3 regions of the Bradyrhizobium elkanii USDA 76 genome follow, and region 2 is predicted to be linked to each of the others. Evidence: riboswitches for the same ligand, from Rfam matches in the RefSeq annotation. Region 2 holds a riboswitch; each other region holds the start of a gene.
What was found. Region 2 has a riboswitch for cobalamin ahead of JEY66_RS40830 (TonB-dependent receptor). Riboswitches for the same ligand answer to the same signal wherever they lie in the genome.
Positions count from the first base shown of each region.

Region 1 (6,138 bases), 1.6 Mb from region 2:
GCTATTGCGGGGTCAACCGGGCGAGCCTTGGTGTCCAGAGCTTCGATCCAGTTGTTCAGCAGGGCATCAACCGTCTGCAGAGCTTCGGACAGACCGCGACCTCGGTCGATCGGTTGCGCCGTGCCGGCGTCGAACGTATCAATTTCGACCTGCTCTATGGCCTGCCCCGGCAGACGGTCGCTTCGTGCCTGGATACCGTCGCCAGATGCCTCGAGCTTCATCCGGACCGGTTTTCGGCCTTTGGCTACGCGCATATTCCTTCCTTCAAGAAGCATCAACGTCTGATCGATGCGTCCACCCTGCCCGACAGCATTGCGCGCCACGTCCAATCCGAAACGATCACGGAAGCTTTGGTTGATGCGGGATATGTCCGCGTCGGAATCGATCACTTCGCCCTACCGGACGACAATCTCGCCCTGGCGAGCCAGGAAGGCAGGTTGAGGCGCAATTTCCAGGGCTACACTGACGATAGCGCGGACACCTTGATTGGTCTGGGCGCCAGCGCCATCGGCCGTATGCAACAGGGCTTTGTCGCGAACGCCGTCCCGACGAAGGACTACCTCGCTCGCATCAGCGAGGATCGGCTGGCCATCGCAAAGGGCTATTTACTGACTGACGACGATCGCTTCCACGCCGAGATTATCGAACGAATCATGTGCGATTTGACAGTCGATCTTTCCGAGACATCCCGTCGTTACGGCCGGGATCCAAGCTTGGCCGTCGTTGATCGTTCTCGCCTCGACGGCCTTATCGCCGATGGCGTCGTGGTGATGGATGATAGCCGGCTTTCGATAGCCGGTGGCGCAGAGTTCCTGGCCCGGAGCGTCGCATCGATCTTCGACGCTCACCTTACTCGGAGCGGGGCTACACATAGTCTGGCGGTCTAAACCAGACGAAGCCGAACCGAGCCGTTTCAGATCCGAGTTCGACATCACCAAACCGGTTTATGCTCTGGATCGCGAGCAGTCGCGGCGATCAAGAGCACGCTGATCGGCATCCCGTTCGCCGGCTCTTCGTCGAGCCGCACAAGATTTCCAACAGAGGTTGGTATAAAAACTTGACTAGACCAATGACTAGCTGAAGCGGGATCAATAGCAAGCCGCAGATTGCATTGGTCACCACGATAAGATCCTTGCTGTGCGCGTTATCGTATGGTCCCGTTGATCGAGCCCATCGTTTCCGGCAGAAAAGCGTACCAACGTGCGCTTGGTGCCCGTCCATGATCGCCCGGCACGACCGCCCCACATTTCTCGGCCCTGCAGAGCGTTGCGAAACTACTCATAAGTGACAAACCTTGGTGTAGATTTCAAATCTAGGCTATATCGGCCGCATACCAGGGCATGATTGAGCTACGCTGAGCTTGCGCCTTAACTGGGGTCAGATTTCGGCGGATGTCCCCGCCGTAATCGAACCATCGGCGCCCTCCTTCCGCCGATGGAAGTCAGCACGTTGCCTAGCAGCGTCGCTCCTCCCGGACACACTTCCGCCCGGCCGCTAAAGGCGGCCGGGCCTTTTTCTGCTCACCAATGCCTCCCACAATTATCGAGCCCGCAAATCGTTGACAGGCGACCGGCCTTCTCGACGAAAGACCAGACCAGGTCAACGGTCGGCTGGAGTGGATGCAGCGCGTAGTTCGCGGGCGGCGGAGACCATGTTCACCAGCGCCGGGCGAACCTCCTCCCATTTGCGCGTCTTCAGACCGCAATCCGGATTGATCCAAAGTTGCGAATCCTGCAGCCGCTTTCGAGCCAAAGCCACGAGCTCTTTCATCTCGCTCGACTCGGGCACGCGCGGAGAATGGATATCGTACACACCCGGCCCGATTTGATTTGGATATTTGTAGTTCCGAAACGCGTCGAGCAGCTCCATTTTCGACCGCGAAGTCTCGATCGAGATGACATCCGCGTCCATTGCAGCAATCGCATCGATGATGTCGTTGAATTCCGAGTAGCACATGTGGGTATGGATCTGGGTTTGATCGGCGACGCCCGATGAGCAGATGCGGAAGCAATCCCCGGCCCACTCGAGATAAGCCGTCCACTCCGATCGGCGCGGCGGCAATCCTTCGCGCAGCGCAGCCTCGTCGATCTGGATCATGGCTGCACCAGCATTTTCGAGATCGCCGACTTCGTCTCGGATCGCGAGCGCAATTTGACGACAGACCTCGGCTCGGGGAATATCATCGCGAACAAACGACCAGTTCAAGATCGTCACTGGTCCGGTCAACATCGCCTTCATCGGCTTCTTGGTTAGCGATTGCGCGTACCGCCACCACCCCACGGTGATCGGCTTCGGCCGTGAGACATCGCCAAACAAGATCGGCGGCCGGACACAGCGCGAGCCATAGGATTGTACCCAGCCATTTTTGGTAAATGCGAAGCCGGCGAGTTGTTCGCCGAAGTACTGCACCATGTCATTGCGCTCAAACTCGCCGTGCACAAGCACGTCGAGGCCAATGTCCTCCTGCCAACGTACGGCACGCGCAGTCTCTTCCTTGAGGAACTCGTCGTATTGTCCGTCGTTCATCGTGCCTCGCGCGTGCGCTGCGCGGGCATTACGAACCTCTGCAGTCTGCGGAAACGATCCGATCGTCGTTGTCGGAAACGCCGGTAGTTTGAAGCGCTTGCGCTGGATCTCGGCACGGCTGGCAAATGGACTGGCGCGCCGGCGCGTGGCCTGGTTGATCGCTCTCATCCGGATGGCGACATCGGCATCTCGGATCTTTGGCGAAGTCCCACGATCGGTGGTGACGCGCTCCGACTGCGCAAGAGCGCCAGCAACATCCTGATCGCCTGCAAGAGCGCGCGCCAAGGTCGCAAGCTCGCGAATCTTCTGAACGGAGAATGCTAGCCAACCCTTGATGTCTGAAGCGAGCTCCGTCTCGAGTTCAACATCGACCGGCACGTGAAGCAGCGAACAGGATGGAGCGATTTGTATGCGATCTTTGCCCAGCTTCGCGATAGCGGGATCGAGCCGTTGGCGCAGTGCCGACAAATTCGTCCGCCACACATTGCGGCCGTCTATCGCGCCGAGTGACACGACGAGATCACTTCGCTTGGCGGTAATGATCTGGTCCAATAACGCTGGCGCCCGAACCAGGTCGACGTGCAGCCCGGCGACAGGTAGGCGCAAGGCGGTGGGAAGATTGTCGCCGAGGCCACCGAAATAGCTGGCGACCATGATCTTGATGGCCGGCCCTTCCTTGGCGAGCCGGTCATAGGCATGTAGCAAGGATTGTCTTGATTCCTCATCCAGATCAAGAACCAAGCAGGGCTCGTCGAACTGAACCCAATTTGCCCCGCGTTTGGCCAATTCCTGCAGAACCTCGATATAGACCTGTATCAGGTCATCCAGGAGTGACAGTGGCTGGAACGCAGGATCAGCACTCTTGCCTAGCTTTAGGAATGTGACCGGGCCGATCAGGACAGGGCGAGTCTGAAAGCCAAGGGCCTTGGCTTCCTCATACTCGTCGATAGGCTTGCGAGAGGACAGCCTGAAAGTCTGTCCGCGATGAAATTCCGGGACCATGTAATGGTAGTTGGTGTCGAACCACTTGGTCATCTCCTGCGCGGGTGCGCCATCGCCGCGAGATCCGTGGCCGCAACTCGCACCCCGGCCGTCGTATTGTGAACCGCGTGCCATGGCGAAATACGTCTTGAGGGAAACGGGCTCGGCTTTCGAGGCGTAGACTTCCGGGATGGCGCCGACCATGACACTGGTGTCGAGCACCTGATCGTACAACGAGAAGTCGTTCGACGGAATCACGGTGACACCGAGGGACTTCTGGCGCGCCCAGTTCGCGGCACGTAGGCCGGCTGCGTCCTCAAGCAACTGCTGTTCACTAATTCTTCCGGCCCAATAGCCTTCGAGTGCGACTTTGAGCTCGCGTCTTGGACCGATGCGCGGCGTTCCGAGCGTGGCAACCGGAAGGGAGAGAAGAGACATAGCGCTAACCCCATGTTGGGGGCAAAGGCCATGGCGGACGCAGGCAGGAGAAGTCGCCCGAGCGACGGCTGCTTGGCGCACCACCGGGACACCCCGCCCGTGGATGAATATTTTGTCGGGGCAGGTCTCCTGGCTCGCGGGTCATTGCCGCCGTCCGGCCTTCCCGAAGCCGCGCGGGCTTCAGTGACTTTGTTGGACAGTGGCTCACCGCTCACAGTTGCGGGGGCAGCGCCGGCATTGGCACCGGCTTCCCTCTTAGCTCCGGATCAAACGGAAACCGGAGAACCTCGACGACTTGGATTATCGGCAAGAGAACTCGGCCGTCAACCTCTCAAATTGGTGCTGCGACCTCTCTTACGCGAATGCTCCTCCGAGGCCACGCTTGATCGCGACGTAGAAGCCATCTCCAGTCATAGGATATCGGAATGACCATCTCGGAGACGCATTGGCGTCGGGCGGCGGGTCAGATCTGTGCACGAGACGAATGCGCCCAGCACGAAGAAGCTCACGGCGCCGCGCAAGACGCTTGTCATGCGGCCCGGCTTTTGAACGATTCATCGAGCACGCTTCGATGCGCCCTCCCTTCTCCATTAATAACCATGGATCAGTGGCGAATACGCGCAAGAGGTATTCGCTTAATCCAGCAGCGTGCTCAGCGGACGTGTCGATGTGCGACCAGCCAATCCTGGTAGGCGTCACGCCGACGTTTTGGTGATACTGGCCAAAGCAAGCATATTGAATCACCACAACCAAAAGAGACCCTCGCAATGAAAATGGCTGTTTGGAGCGCCCTCGGCGTCTTTGCTGCTGCCGTCTTTACTGTCGGTCTGTTCGGCTGGATGGCAAGGCCTTTTATGAGCCGCCCCGTCAGACAGATGCTCTCGGAAGTGTTGAGTAGTTCGAGCCGAAGCTAGCAAGACCTGAGGCTTCCCTCTTGCCGGTCGACACGGCTGCGTGGAAGCGCAGCTCCTTGAATGTTGACTGCAATGACGAGCAGGTAGACGACGGCCCCTAACGTTGCGCGAGCGGAGAATGCCACGTCTCGTCCCCTGCTTGATCCGTGAAGTTCCTTAACATCGATTCCAAATCGCCCGCCGCTGAAGGGCGGCTCCGCGTTGGTGTAGGCCGCAAAGTGCCAAGCACAACAGGCTGGGGCGCCCTCGACATTCGTAGTAGCGGCAACGCCCCCGGATCACACGGATCGATGGCGGCATACCTGCTCCCAATTGTCGTCAAGACTCTGGCAGCGAGGCATTCGCCCGCTGTCGAAGATTCAGTGCGTGACAAGAATCATTCACGGAAGTCGTGGCGAATAGGCTGAATGGTAACATTAGAACGTGCGTAGGTCGGTAAGTCGACAAAGACAGCACAAATCTGCCGCGAACTGCCGGTTATTGCCTGGCACGAACAATGCAAGTCCTCATCATGTCCAGGCTTCTCCTCCTGGGCAGGTCCAGCATTGCAAATTGAGGCTTTGGCTGACCACTGAAGTTAGCGGCGCGTGACATCGAGGGACGGCGCCTGCTCGCGCGGGACATCGGCAGGCGCCTGCGTCACGTTGCCGCTAACTTCTTGCGATCTGCGCAAAGCACGCTGAGGAAGACGTGCCGCTTTGGATTGACGTGTGGATGATAACCAGATGAGCCGGAAGCAATGAAGAAAAAGTCTGGAAAGCGCGTGCTTTGGTTCTGTATCGCTCGGTCGCTGATCTGCCTGGCCGGGCTGGCGGCGACGAGCAACAATGTTCGCGCCAACGACCACACGCTTGTCGAAAGGGTCAAGTCAACGTGGCGAGCGCAAGATGGTGAGACTATAGAACAAATCATTTCCAAGGTCTCGAAGGTGGCTCACTTTGTGCCTCGATCGTGGGGAGTCGCTGAAGGAATTGACCGAACAGAGTACGTTTATTTTTCATGGACCAGGCACCCGGACAACAGATCAGACGAACAGTACGCTATCACTTGGAAGATCGCGACTGACGGGACGATTAAACTTGCATCGACATATGCAAAGCCGATTGAATTGGGCTGGCGCGCCTTGGCGCTCTCGTTGATCGCCAGTGAGGTTACAGATGGCGAAAGGGACGCGAATCTTCACTTTCTGCATGATCCGGCCAACTTCAACTTCGTGACGACTGCGCAAGGCAAGCTCGGCAATCTTCTGCGGCACGGCCGCTGCCATATCATTGAACCC
Region 1 is NZ_CP066356.1:7,007,950-7,014,087, forward strand. It holds gene hemN (oxygen-independent coproporphyrinogen III oxidase) at 1-887, shown strand, start outside; gene metE (5-methyltetrahydropteroyltriglutamate--homocysteine S-methyltransferase) at 1,600-3,945, opposite strand; cobalamin riboswitch at 4,048-4,250, opposite strand; gene JEY66_RS33610 (hypothetical protein) at 5,599-6,138, shown strand, end outside.
Region 1: linked by a shared signal. The riboswitch ahead of metE (5-methyltetrahydropteroyltriglutamate--homocysteine S-methyltransferase) and the one ahead of JEY66_RS40830 (TonB-dependent receptor) in region 2 are both predicted to bind cobalamin.

Region 2 (6,138 bases):
GGATCTCGCCGCCCGACGGGATCAGCCCGGCCAGTGCGCGCAGCAGCGTGGTCTTGCCGGCGCCGTTCGGCCCGACCAGCGCGACCAGATGGCCCGATGGCAGCGACAGCGAGACATCGTGCAGCACCTTGCGGCTGCCGAGCGAGGCATTGAGAGCAGCGGCGGAGAGCAGCGTCATGCCACGCCTCCGCCGAGCGCGCGACGTTCGCGCATGATCAGATAGAGGAAGAACGGCACGCCGATGATCGAGGTCAGCACGCCGACCTTGATGTCCGAGGTCGAGGGGATAATGCGCACCGCGATATCGGCGGCGAGCAGCAGCGCCGAGCCGGTGAGCGCGCTCGGCACCAACAGCCGCGCCGGATCGTGACCGATCAGCGGACGCATCAGATGCGGCGCGACGAGCCCGATGAAGCCGATCGTGCCTGTCACCGCGACCGCGCCGCCGACGCCGAGCGCCACGCCCGTGATGACGAGGAGCCGCAACCGTCCGACATCGACGCCGAGGCTCTGCGCCGCCTCCTCGCCAAGCGTCAGCGCGCGGAAGGCGCTCGCCTGGCTGAGCAGGATGGCGGCGCCCGCGACGATGAAAGGCAGTGCCAGCGCCACGTGCTGGAAGCTGCGGTCCTCCAGCGAGCCGAGCAGCCAGAACGCGATCTCCAGCACCACGAACGGATTGCTCGAGAGATTCATCACCAGCGCCGTCGCCGCCCCCGCAAAGCTCGAGATCGCGAGCCCGGCGAGGATCAGGATCAAGAGCCCGGCATTGCGGCCGGCGATCGCAAGCAGCGCGAACACGGAGCCGAAGGCGGCGATGATCGCCACCACCGGCAGCGCGTAGGAGCGCACATCGGCGAGGCCCAGCGCGATCACCAGCACCGCGCCGAAGGCCGCCGATTGCGGCGCGCCGAACAGCGACGGCGAGGCCAGCGGATTGCGCAGCAGCCCCTGCAGCGCCGCACCCGACAGCCCGAGAATAGCGCCGATCGCGAATGCCAGGATGGTGCGCGGCAGGCGGATCTCGCGCACGATCACCTGCGCCACATCGCTGCCGCCGCCGAACAGCGCCTCGATCACCGCAAGCGGCGACAGCCGCACCGGCCCGATGCCGAGCGAGATCAGCAGCAGCAGGACCACGAGCGCGAGCAACGCCGCGGTGGCGCCCCACCGGCGCCGCGCCGCGACCTCGGCCGCCAAGGCAAAATCCTGCACGCTCATTGAATCCATGCTCTTACAGCGATCGCCGTGGCAGACAAGCGACACTCGACAAAAACCGTGGCCGCCCGGCCGCCGCCCGACTTCCGCCGGATTGACTTTGCTGCCCGGCCGAACCCTAGATGAACATGACGGTTCTTTCATGAGATGAAAAGGGAATGCGGTGCGGGGAAACTTCCCCAACGCCGCGGCTGCCCCCGCAACTGTATGCGGTGAATCCTTCGTCACAGGCCACTGGGAATCTCGGTCCTGGGAAGGCGACGAAGGGTAACGACCCGCGAGCCAGGAGACCTGCCGTCAGCCGTGGTCACACGCGAGGATGCCGGTCGGGGAGTACAGGCATGAGCTTCACCTGATGCCGTGAGCACGATGGTGAGACTGGTTCGCGGTGACGTGCCACTGACGTTGCCGAGGCCTCGCTTATGTTCTCCTTCCCTTTTCATCGGCGGCACCGCGCGCTTCTGCTCGCGTCGACGGTGATCGCGCCGGCTATCCTTGTCCCCGCCGCGCGGGCGCAGCAGGCGCCCGCTCCCGATCAGCTGCCGGCGATCGAAGTCACCAAGCCGGGCGACCAGAACGTCACGCGCGCCAGGCCGGCCGCAGACGAAGCGCCGGCGCCGCGCCGCCCGGCGCCGGGCACCACGCAGAGTAACAATACGGGCAGCGGCAGCGGATCTGGCACGACAGGGACCGGCGTGGCCAACGGAACGGGTGGCGCTGGCGGCGGCCGCCAGTTCGCCGGCATTGTCGGCTCCTCCTCGGCCGTGATCACCGCCAACGACATCGCGCATTCGCCGGTGCAGTCGCTGCCCGAGATCCTCGCGCAGGTGCCGGGCGTGCAGCTGCAAACGCCCTATGGCGGGCCGAACGGCGCCAAGACCTCGGTCGACCTGCGCGGCTTCGGCGCATTCGCGACCGACAATACCCTTTTCCTGCTCAACGGCCGCCGCCTTAACGACGTCGACAAGGCCGGCTTCGACCTCACCACGATCCCGCTCGATTCCATCGAGCGAATCGAGATCACGCGCGGCAACAGCGGCGCCGTGCTTTACGGCGACAACGCGGTGGGCGGCGTCGTCAACATCATCACCAAGACCGGCGTCGGCGGCCCGCCGACGACGATGCGGGCCGAGGCCGGAATCGGCTCGTTCAACACCCGCATGGCCGCGGTCTCCGCGGCGCTCAATTCCGGACCGTGGTCCACCTCACTCTACGGCAACGGCATCAAATCCGACGGCTACCGCGTCAACAATGCGCTCGACCAGCGCAACGCGGTCGGCAACATCAACTACACCACGCCTGATCTCACCGCCTTCCTCACCGTCACCGGCAGCGACCAGAAGCTCGGCCTGCCCGGCGGACGGCTGGTCGATCCGTCGATCGGCGTCAACGAGCTGCTCACCGATCGCCGCGGCGCCGCGACGCCCTTCGACTACGCCAACCAGCAGACCGCGAGCATCACCGCCGGCTTCACCAGGACGCTGATCAACGGCGTCGACCTGATCGTCGACGGCGGCTGGCGACAGCGCGAGACGCAGAGCGGCTTCTTCGGCACGGTGCCGACCATCAGCTTCGCTTCGACCTACAATGACGCCGCGCTGCAGACCTGGTCGCTCACGCCGCGGCTCAGCGTCAAGAATGTGATGCTGGGGATGCCGTCGACGATCCTGACCGGCATCGACTATTACGATTCGACTTTCCGCGAGGCGCGCGGCGCCTATCGGGGCGTCGACCCGTTCCACATCTACAATATCGAGCAGCAGTCCGTGGCCGGCTACTGGCAGCACACGATCGGCGTGCTGCCGACGACCGACTTCTCCTACGGCGCGCGCGTGCAGAACACCAGCGTCTCGGCGCGCGATCGCTACGACCCGAACGCGCCGTTCGCGTTCGACGCGCAGGCGGCACCGCTCGACAGCAACGAGACGCAATACGCGCTGCATGTCGGTGTCGAGCATCGCCTGACCGACACCTTCTCGGTGTTCGGCCGCGCGGCGCGCGCATTCCGCACGCCTGATGTCGACGAACGCGTCGCGTCGGGTCCGTCATTCGACCCGCTGACCTTCGCCCCGATCCCGCAGACGTTCCAGCTCAAGACCCAGACCTCGCAGGACGTCGAGGGCGGCTTTCGCGTCAGGACCAACCGCTTCCAGGTCCAGACCAGCGTCTATCTGATGGATCTCGAGAACGAGATCCATTTCAACCCGGTGCTGTTCTTCAACACCAACCTCGACCCCACCCGCCGCTATGGCTCGGAGACCAGCGCGGCGCTCAAGGTCAGCGACAGCGTCACCCTGCGCGGCGGCATGGCGATCACCCGCGCGGTCTTCCGCGAAGGCATCTGGGCCGGCAACGACGTGCCGCTGGTGTCGCGCTACACCGGCAATCTCGGCGTGACCTGGAATATCTGGCAGAACTATCTGGTGTTCGACGCCACGGTGCGGGCCTGGAGCTCGCGCATCATGGACAACGACCAGGCCAACACCCAGAGCCGGATTCCCGGCAACGCCACCGCCGACATCAAGCTGAGCGGGCAATATGACCGCTTCTTCTGGTCGCTGAGCGTGAACAACCTGTTCAACGCGCTCTATTACGACTACGCCATCGCGAGCACGTTCACGGAGGGCCGCTTCTCGGCCTATCCGCTGCCCGGCCGCACCTACATGGTAAAGGCCGGCGCGACGTTTTAGAGCTATCCGGTGGGACGGGGTGTGACTCCGCCGTACCCTCTCATCACGTTACAAGCGTCCGCAAACTGGAGTAGAATTCCGGCAGCTGATTTGACCCGTGCAGGGGAAACGCATGGCCAAGGCCGGAAAGACAAGCAAGGACGGCGCCAAGACCAAAGACAAGACCGACGACAAGTCGAAGAAACCTCCGCCGCCCGCAGCGCTGCAGGACGATGACTATTACGAGGATGGCGACATCGCCACGCCGAAGCTCGACCGCTACGGCAATGATGACGAGCCGTTGTAGGACGATATCCATCCCAGCGTCGTCCCGGCGAAAGCCGGGACCCATACTCCGCGGCGGCTGTCGTGAATGGGACTCGTCGTTCCACCATCGCCCACCAATAACCATTCGTGGTTATGGGTCCCGGCTTTCGCCGGGACGACCTGGGGATAGAGTTAGGCGAAATCCTCGCCCTCGATCATCCTGATACTACTGCGATCGAGCAGATGCGCGCCAAAACCACCGCGCGCCAGCGATGAGGCGATCTGCGGTGATGCCAGCAGCAACGCCGTGGTCATTGCCAGCGGCACGGCGCTGAGCCAGTCGAGCCGCACCGGCGTCAGCTCTTCGCTGCTTCCCCGATAGCGCCCTTCGCCCGTGGCGATGCGGCCGCATTCCCGGATCAGGTCACGCCGTGTGCCATCACGCGATGCACTGCCGAGCAGCGCCTGCATCGCCAGATGCGTCCGCACCCCGGCGCGGCCCTCGGCCAGCGGCGCCGGGGTCTCGCCGCGCGAGACGCGCAGCAGCAAATCGACCAGATCGACGCCCGACTGAAAGGCGTTCATCGGCTCGACCAGCCGCGGGTTGCAGTCGATCAACAGCGGCGTCGCGCTGTCGAGCGGCATGATGACGTCGACCGAGAGCGCACCGTGCCAACCAAGATGCGCGCCGATGGTCTCGAGGCCAGCGCGGATCGCCGGCCGGCTCACGCTCTCCTTGATCGCCTCGCCACCGCCCACACCGGCCGCAATCTGGCGGTAGGCATGGAAGCCGACAAGCGTGCCGTGGCAGAACACCGACTGCGCCTTCTCGACCGTGCCGGTGACCAGATCCTGCGCCAGCACCTCGCCGGCAAAATCGTCCGCGGACTCGAGGTCGTAGAGCGCGCGATTGAGATCGCCGGTATCGCGCACGAACCAGACGCCGCGGCTGGCGGTGCCGACCGACGTCTTGACCACGGATGGAAACCGCACCGCCTCGCGCAGCTCCTCGGCCGAGGTCACGATCCGGGTCGGCGGCTGCGGCAGGCCGAGCCGGTCGAGCAGGCGGTTGAAGCCGGCCTTGCTGTGCACGGCGCGATAGCTGGCGAAATCCGGCAGCGCGAGGCCGGTACGTGATGCCAGCCCCGCCGCAGCGCGAGCGAACAGAAAGCCCTGTTCATGGGTCGGCAGCAGCACATCGAAATGCCGCGAGGCCAACAGGCGCTCGACGAAGCGCAGGAAGCCGGCCGGATCTGACCGCAGCGGCGGACAATGGTGGTATTTGCGGACAAAGCGGGAGTAGCGCGCCAGGCACCAGCGCGAGGGGTCACAAACCTCGACGTGATGGCCGGCCAGGCCGAGGATCGTGATCGCCTCGCGGCCGGAGGTGCTGGAGCCCTCCGACACCAGCACGCGGAGCTGCTTTTTGGCGTCGATCATGGCCGATCATCGCCGTGCTGCCGTGCTTTGTCGCCGCATTTAATGCCGCATGTGTCGATCCGGCACGCCCGTGCCGGGGGCAGCCATGCGCCCGCGTTCATGGACAATTAGCGGCCAATCTCTATTTTCGGCGGGCTTTCCGGAATTAGGGTTTTCAGGCAGATGGTCGACGTTCTGGCCGCACCGCAGCAAGCGAAAGCCGACAGTGCGCTGCGCACGCTGACGGGGATTTCGGTCGCCCATTGGGTCAGCCATTTCCATATCTTCGTGCTGCCGATGTTGTTCCCGTTCCTGAAGCAGCAGCTCGGCGTCGGCTATGTCGAGCTCGGCCTCGCGCTGACGGTGTTCGCGGTGGTCTCCGGGCTGACCCAGGCGCCGATCGGTTACCTCGCCGACCATATCGGCGCGCGCAAGATCCTGTTGATCGGACTGACCGTCGGCGGTTGCGCGCTGATCGGGCTCGGCCTGCATCTCAGCTATACGTCGCTGATCGTCTGCGCGGTGCTGCTTGGCCTCGCCAACAGCGTCTATCATCCGGCCGACTATG
Region 2 is NZ_CP066356.1:8,597,562-8,603,699, forward strand. It holds gene JEY66_RS40820 (ABC transporter ATP-binding protein) at 1-178, opposite strand, end outside; gene JEY66_RS40825 (FecCD family ABC transporter permease) at 175-1,218, opposite strand; cobalamin riboswitch at 1,331-1,528, shown strand; gene JEY66_RS40830 (TonB-dependent receptor) at 1,638-3,905, shown strand; gene JEY66_RS40835 (hypothetical protein) at 4,018-4,191, shown strand; gene JEY66_RS40840 (ATP-grasp domain-containing protein) at 4,344-5,591, opposite strand; gene JEY66_RS40845 (MFS transporter) at 5,754-6,138, shown strand, end outside.

Region 3 (6,138 bases), 1.6 Mb from region 2:
GCAGCGGGAAGTCGAGGCTGTGCAGCGCATTGAACAGCCAGCGGTAGGACCGGCGGCTGTCGTCGCTGCGGTCGAGGATCTCGCCGGTGACGGGGGAGACATGCAACCAGGTGTGGGCGGGATCGTCGAAGCCGATCCGCAATACGGGCAGCTCGCGTGTATGGTGCAGCGTGTACCAGTAGGCGTCGGGTTGATCGAGCTGCCGCGCTGATGTCATCGCAGCGCCGGGCATTGCGTGTCGGGCGGCAGCGATGATCTCGTCGCGCGAGAGGGTCATCTGCGCGCCGGTCACAGGATCGGCGAGGCTGCGGCGGCCGTTACCATCGTCGAGCAACATCAACCTGTGTCCGCCGATCCAGACAAAGCGCGCCTCCACCGCCGGCATCGATGGCGACGACTGAAATTTCGCGACGATGTCGGGCGTGTCATGGCCGCTGTAGCCGATCGCAATCTCACGGGTGATGCCGCGAGCGGAGAACGCGCCGCCGGGATTGAGCGACAACCAGCCGCTGAACATCCAGGTCAAGACGCAGATGCCGCCGATCAGGCCGGCGATGTGATGCCAGGCCATCCAGCCGCGATAGGGCGAGACGGCGTCGCGTGCGTAGCGGCGCGTCAGCCGCAGGCGCAAAATGCCGATCCAGAAGCCGGCGACCGCGACGACAAGGCAGACACCCGAGATCCACAGCACCACGTCCCGCCACAGTGGGCCGTCCTTGCGCAGGACGGTCGGATAGATCCAGTGCGGGATCGCGCCGAGCCAGTTCCAGATACGCTCGCGACGCGTGGTGTCGAGCGCGATCTCGCCGGTGCGTGCGGAGACATAGAGCTCGGTGCCATCAGGGTCGCCGAGGCCGATCAGATAGAGCGGCCGCAACGGATCGAAGCGCGCCGTCACCGACCATTGGTCGCGCGTCACTGTTTCGATCAAGCGTGGCCGCACCGCGTGCGGATGATGGCGTGCGATGGCCAGCGCCTGGTCCGGCGTGATGCGGTCGATCACGCTGCCGTTGATCGCCGAAATCGTGATCACCTCTCCCTGCCAGCCGGTCACCCGATAGACGGGCGTGTCGTCCATCATCGCGAGCCGCAGGTCACGCGGATAACGCTCCACGCCCGCGATCGCCATCGCGCGATCGGGTGCGAGCTGCACCTTATTCCAGGGCATGACAGGGAGCGCGGCGAGGCGCTCGCTGTCGGTGAGGCGCGGAAAGGCCACGTACATCATGACGAGGCCGGAGATGAACCACATCGCGAACAGAAGACACGTCGCAATGCCGATCCAGCGATGGACGATATAGAGCCACCGCCGCCCGCGCCGGATCAGAGCGTTGCGCATGGTCAGAACTTCACGTTGACGGACAATTCGGCGGTGCGCGGCATGCCGAGCAGCCACTGCCCGGTGCCATTCGAGGTCACCGCATAAACCTTGTCGAACAGATTGTAGAGGCGGAACGCGACCGTGGTGCGGTCATCCGGCTTCCATCTGATGCCGCCATTGACCACATTGTAGCCCGGCCGCAGCTGGGTGTTGGCAAGATCGGAGTACATCGCGCCGACGATCTGCACGCCGCCATAGACCGACCAGTCGGGTGCGAAATCCCAGGTCAGCCAGACGTTCGCGACCTGCTGCGGCACGTTGACCGGGACATTGCCGTTGTAGCTGACGATCCTGCCGCCGACCACCTGGCTGTTGTTGTCGTACCTTGCGCGCAACAGCGCAAGATTGGCGTCGACACGCCAGCCGTCGCTCAGCGCGAGCCCGATCGATCCTTCGACGCCGCGCGAGGATTGCTGGCCGATCTGCAATGCCAGGCCGCCGGTGGGATTGCCGGGATCGGGAATCGTGAGCCCGGTCTTGACGATCTCGTAGGCAGCCAGCGTCCACTCGCCGCGGCCGCCCCAGAACGACCGCTTGACCCCGATCTCGGTCTGCTTGCCGGTCGCAAGCTGGAAGGTTTTCTGCGAGACGGGCAGCGAGATCAGGTTGCTGACCGGATCGACGCCGACCGCATACTGACCATAGAACGCGAGGTTCTTGATCGGCTCGTAAACAAGGCCGGCGCGCCAACTGGTCCCCGACAGCGTCGTCTCGAAACTGTTTGCCGGCGTCTTGTAGTCGGTACGGTCGACTTCGGGGCGATCATACCTGACCCCGGTGACGAGCGACAATTGATCGGTCAGCGAGAGACGATCCTCGGCGAACAGCGCGTATTGATTGACGATCGCGTTGAAGCCCGGCGTCGTCGCCGTCGTCGTCGCGAAGAACGATCCCGGATCGAACACGTAGGGATTGACCGACGACGCGCCGCCATAGGGCGAGTTGTTGGTGTGGGCGAAGTCGATCCGGTTGACGTCGAACCCGGCGACGAACTGGTTCGCAAGTCCGAACACGTGACCGCTGAACGTCGTATCCATCCGGTTGCCGAGCTGCTTCTGGTCGTGGAAAATCTCGATATAGCTCGTGCGATCGATCAGCTGGGTCTTCGGATTCCAGGTGTAGTTCTCGATGTCGCGCCAGTGCCGCTCGCTGGTCAGGTAATACAGCGTGTTGTTGACCTTGATGCCGTCGGCGACGTCCCACTCGGTCCTGAACTGGGTCCAGCTGTCCTGGTAGCGGATCACGCTGTCCAATGCGTTGTAGTTCTTGAAGCGCAGCGCGTCCTGGATCGAGCCGTTGATCAGCGGCGTGCCGAAATAACGCGACGGGCTGCGGTCGCCGTAGTCCTGCGACAGCGTGAAGGCGAGATTGTCCGACGCCTGCACCCGCACGGCAGCGGAGACCACGGCGTTCGAGGTCTTGTCGCGATCGACCCAGCCGTCCGACATGTTGCCGGTGGCGTTGACGCGGTACGACACATTGGGATTGATCGGACCGGTGCTGTCCACCGAGAGCCGCCGCGTCATGTTGCTGTCGAGCGAGACCTCGGCCTCGCTATGGGGCGTGCTCTGCGGCTTCTTCGGGATCACGTTGATGACGCCGCCGATCGCGCCCTCGCCGTACAGCACCGAGGCCGGGCCGCGCAGCACCTCAATGCGCTGCGTCGACCAGGTATCGTAGGGGAACGTCAGCGTGCCGGAGCCGATATAGAAGCGCGTGCCGTCATACAGCGTCATCACCGAGTTGCTGCCGGCAAAGCCGCGGGTGCTGAACGACAGGCCGCCATTGCCGGGCGCAGGCGTTGCGGTGAAGCCGGCCGCGTCCTGGGTGACGGCATCGAGCACGTTATGCTGGCCGCGCTCGGCGATGGTCCGCGCCGTGATGATCTCGACGCTGGCCGGCGTCTGCAGCGGCGTCAGATTGAGACGACTGCCGGTGCCGCCCTGCGTGGTGGCATTGAGCGTCGGCGATGCAGATCCCGATGCGCCTGACGCTGCGGCGCGCGGTTTGCCGCCAGCCGTCGCGGGCCTCGGCCGTGGCCGCGCCGCAGCGGCCATGTCACGGCTGCGCGCCGCAGGCTTCGGCTTTGCCGCAGCGGAAGGCGCGACCTCGATCGGGTCGAGCCTGGTTGGTGGCGGTGTTTGTGCCGAGCCTTCGGCCGGCAGCAGCAGCGATGACAGGGAGCAGACGAGACCGAGGCGCCATTTGCGCGCAACGGGAAAGGACGGAGACATCAAACGACTCGCGGTAACGTGGCACGTCACCGCGAACGCGGACTGGCGCATTGCCGAAAAGGCAGTGCTCCGATCCCACCAGGACGCCCCCGCCCGATGTGCTCGCGTGTGACCACGACTGACGGCAGGTCTCCTGGCTCACGGGTCATCGCCTGTCGACGCCTTCCCGGGCCTGATAGCCCAGTGGCAAATTGACGAAAGGCTCGCCGTTTACAGTTGCGGGGACAGCTGCGGCATTGGGGTTACCCTCGCACCGCATTCCCTTTTGATCCCCGAAGGGAACCGTCGGCAAAAACGATAGGTGGTGCCGGCAAGGCTGTCAATTCGATGCGGTCGTCGCACACATGCTTTGCGGGATGATGCTGCGGCGATGAGACAGCGGCATCTGCGGCGACGCGAAGACTTCCTAGACCCGTCATCCTGAGGAGCCGCGAAGCGGCGTCTCGAAGGATCGACGGCCACCAGCCGGGCCGTGCATCCTTCGAGACGCGCGGAGCCTGTCATCGGGCCGCGCTTTGCGCGAACCCGTTGGCGCTCCTCGGGATGACGGTGTGAGAATTGTAGGGAGCGGCCTCCCCAAGCTGTCGTCCTGGCGAAAGCCAGGACCCATAACCACCGAATTCGATTGAGAGTGCGATAGTCGCCTCAGCGTCGCACAACAACAAGCGGTTGGGGTAATGGGTCCTGGCTTTCGCCAGGACGACACTGAATACATTCACATTCTCTCAGGATGACGGATTACTCGACGCAACCTTCCATGATCGCATCAATCTCCGCGCGCGAGAGCGCACCCATCTCGGCAATGAACACGATGCGCGTGCGCGGCACGCCGGGCGACGGCACGCCACCCGCAGCCAGGGTCGCGCGGCCGCCGGCGAGTTGAAACACCGTCAGCCGCCCGGGCTGCTCCACCGTTTCGAACAATCCCTTCGCCCGCGCCAGCTTCGGCGCCAGCCTGCCGATCGCCTGCTGCAAGCGCGGCAGCAGCACCGGCCGCTCCGAGGTCCAGCTCAGCGTCTCGAACCGATCGGACGCCGGCCGTCGCGGTGCGGTCTCGCGCGGCACCGGCACATGATCGAGATCCGCCGGGAACAGCAGCGCGGCCGGCACCTCGCCATGCAAGGCATCGACCACCACGGCCGCCGGACGCACCGCGCGCACGGCGTCGCGGATCGCGACGCCCGCGGCGGCGTCAGTCAGATCGACCTTGCTCAGCGCCACCACGTCGGCCGCCCGCAGCTGCGAGCGCAGCAGCGCATCGTTCAGCATCGCCGCAGGCTGCGTCGCGTCGACCACGCACAGCACCGTCTCCAGCGGCGCCTCCTTCCAGATCACGGGATCCATCAGGTTGCGCACGATATCGGCGGGATCGGCGATCCCGCTGGTCTCGATCACGATGAATTCGGGACGCGGGTCACGCCGCAGCAGCGTCGCGAGCGTGCGCAGCAGGTCGCCCTCCAGCGTGCAGCAGATGCAGCCGTTGCTCAGGCTGACCACGCCGTCGCCGGCGCCCGCGATCAGCTCCGCGTCGATATTGATCGCGCCGAAATCGTTGACCACGGCGGCGATGCGCCGCCCTTGCGCATGCGCCAGCAGATGGTTGACGACCGTGGTCTTGCCCGCCCCGAGGAAGCCCGCGACCAGCAGGATCGGGACCGGCACCTCAGCCTCCGGTGACGGGCCGGCGCACCGGCCGGCCGGGACGCGCCGCGACATCGAGCACGCCATCGCTGATCAGCGGCTGGCCGCTGACCACGAGATGCCGCACGCCCTCCGCCGGACGATTCATCGCGGAGAAAGTCGCGCGGTCGCTCAGCGTCTCGAAGTCGAACACCACGACATCGGCGTCGGCGCCGGCCTGCAGCCTCCCCTTGGCCCGCATCGCCGGCGTGCTCGCCGACAGGATCTCGGCCGGGATCAGCGCGCATTTGCGGATGCCCTCGAGCAGCGACACTTTCTTGCGCTCGCGCACCCATTCGCGGATGAAGCGGGTGAAACAGCCCGCCGAGCGCGGATGCGAGGTGGCATCGTCGGGCAGCGGCCAGGCGTCGCCGGTGTAGGGGCGGCCGTCCGACAGCGTCCACGGCATCGCGTCGGAGGCGATCGCGCCGCCTGGATACAGCACCGCCATGTCGAGCAGATCGCGATGATGCGCGTTGTTCTCGATGTCGAGCACGTGCCACAGCACCAGGGTCGAGGGCTCTTCGGCCTGTGCCGCCAGCAGCTCCTCGCGGCTGCCGAAGCGGTGACCGTCGGTCACGCGCTGCACCGAATCGTAGCCGAGGCCGTTGCGCTCCTCGAATTTCGGATCGCTGAAGAAGGTCGCCGCCAGCACGGTCGAGCCGGTGCCGTAGGGATAGGCCTCCACCGTGATCGGTAGGCCCTGCGCCTGCGCTTTCGCGATCAGCGCGACACAGCGTTCGATATCCGTCTTGCTCGACGAGTTGAAGTGGCAGATGTGCATGTGCGCGCCGGTGGCGCCGGCATAGCCGATCAGGCGGATATAGGCTTCGGCCGCGCTCT
Region 3 is NZ_CP066356.1:1,052,135-1,058,272, reverse strand. It holds gene JEY66_RS04995 (PepSY domain-containing protein) at 1-1,339, opposite strand, end outside; gene JEY66_RS04990 (TonB-dependent receptor) at 1,342-3,615, opposite strand; cobalamin riboswitch at 3,722-3,917, opposite strand; gene JEY66_RS04985 (CobW family GTP-binding protein) at 4,354-5,277, opposite strand; gene JEY66_RS04980 (amidohydrolase family protein) at 5,279-6,138, opposite strand, start outside.
Region 3: linked by a shared signal. The riboswitch ahead of JEY66_RS04990 (TonB-dependent receptor) and the one ahead of JEY66_RS40830 (TonB-dependent receptor) in region 2 are both predicted to bind cobalamin.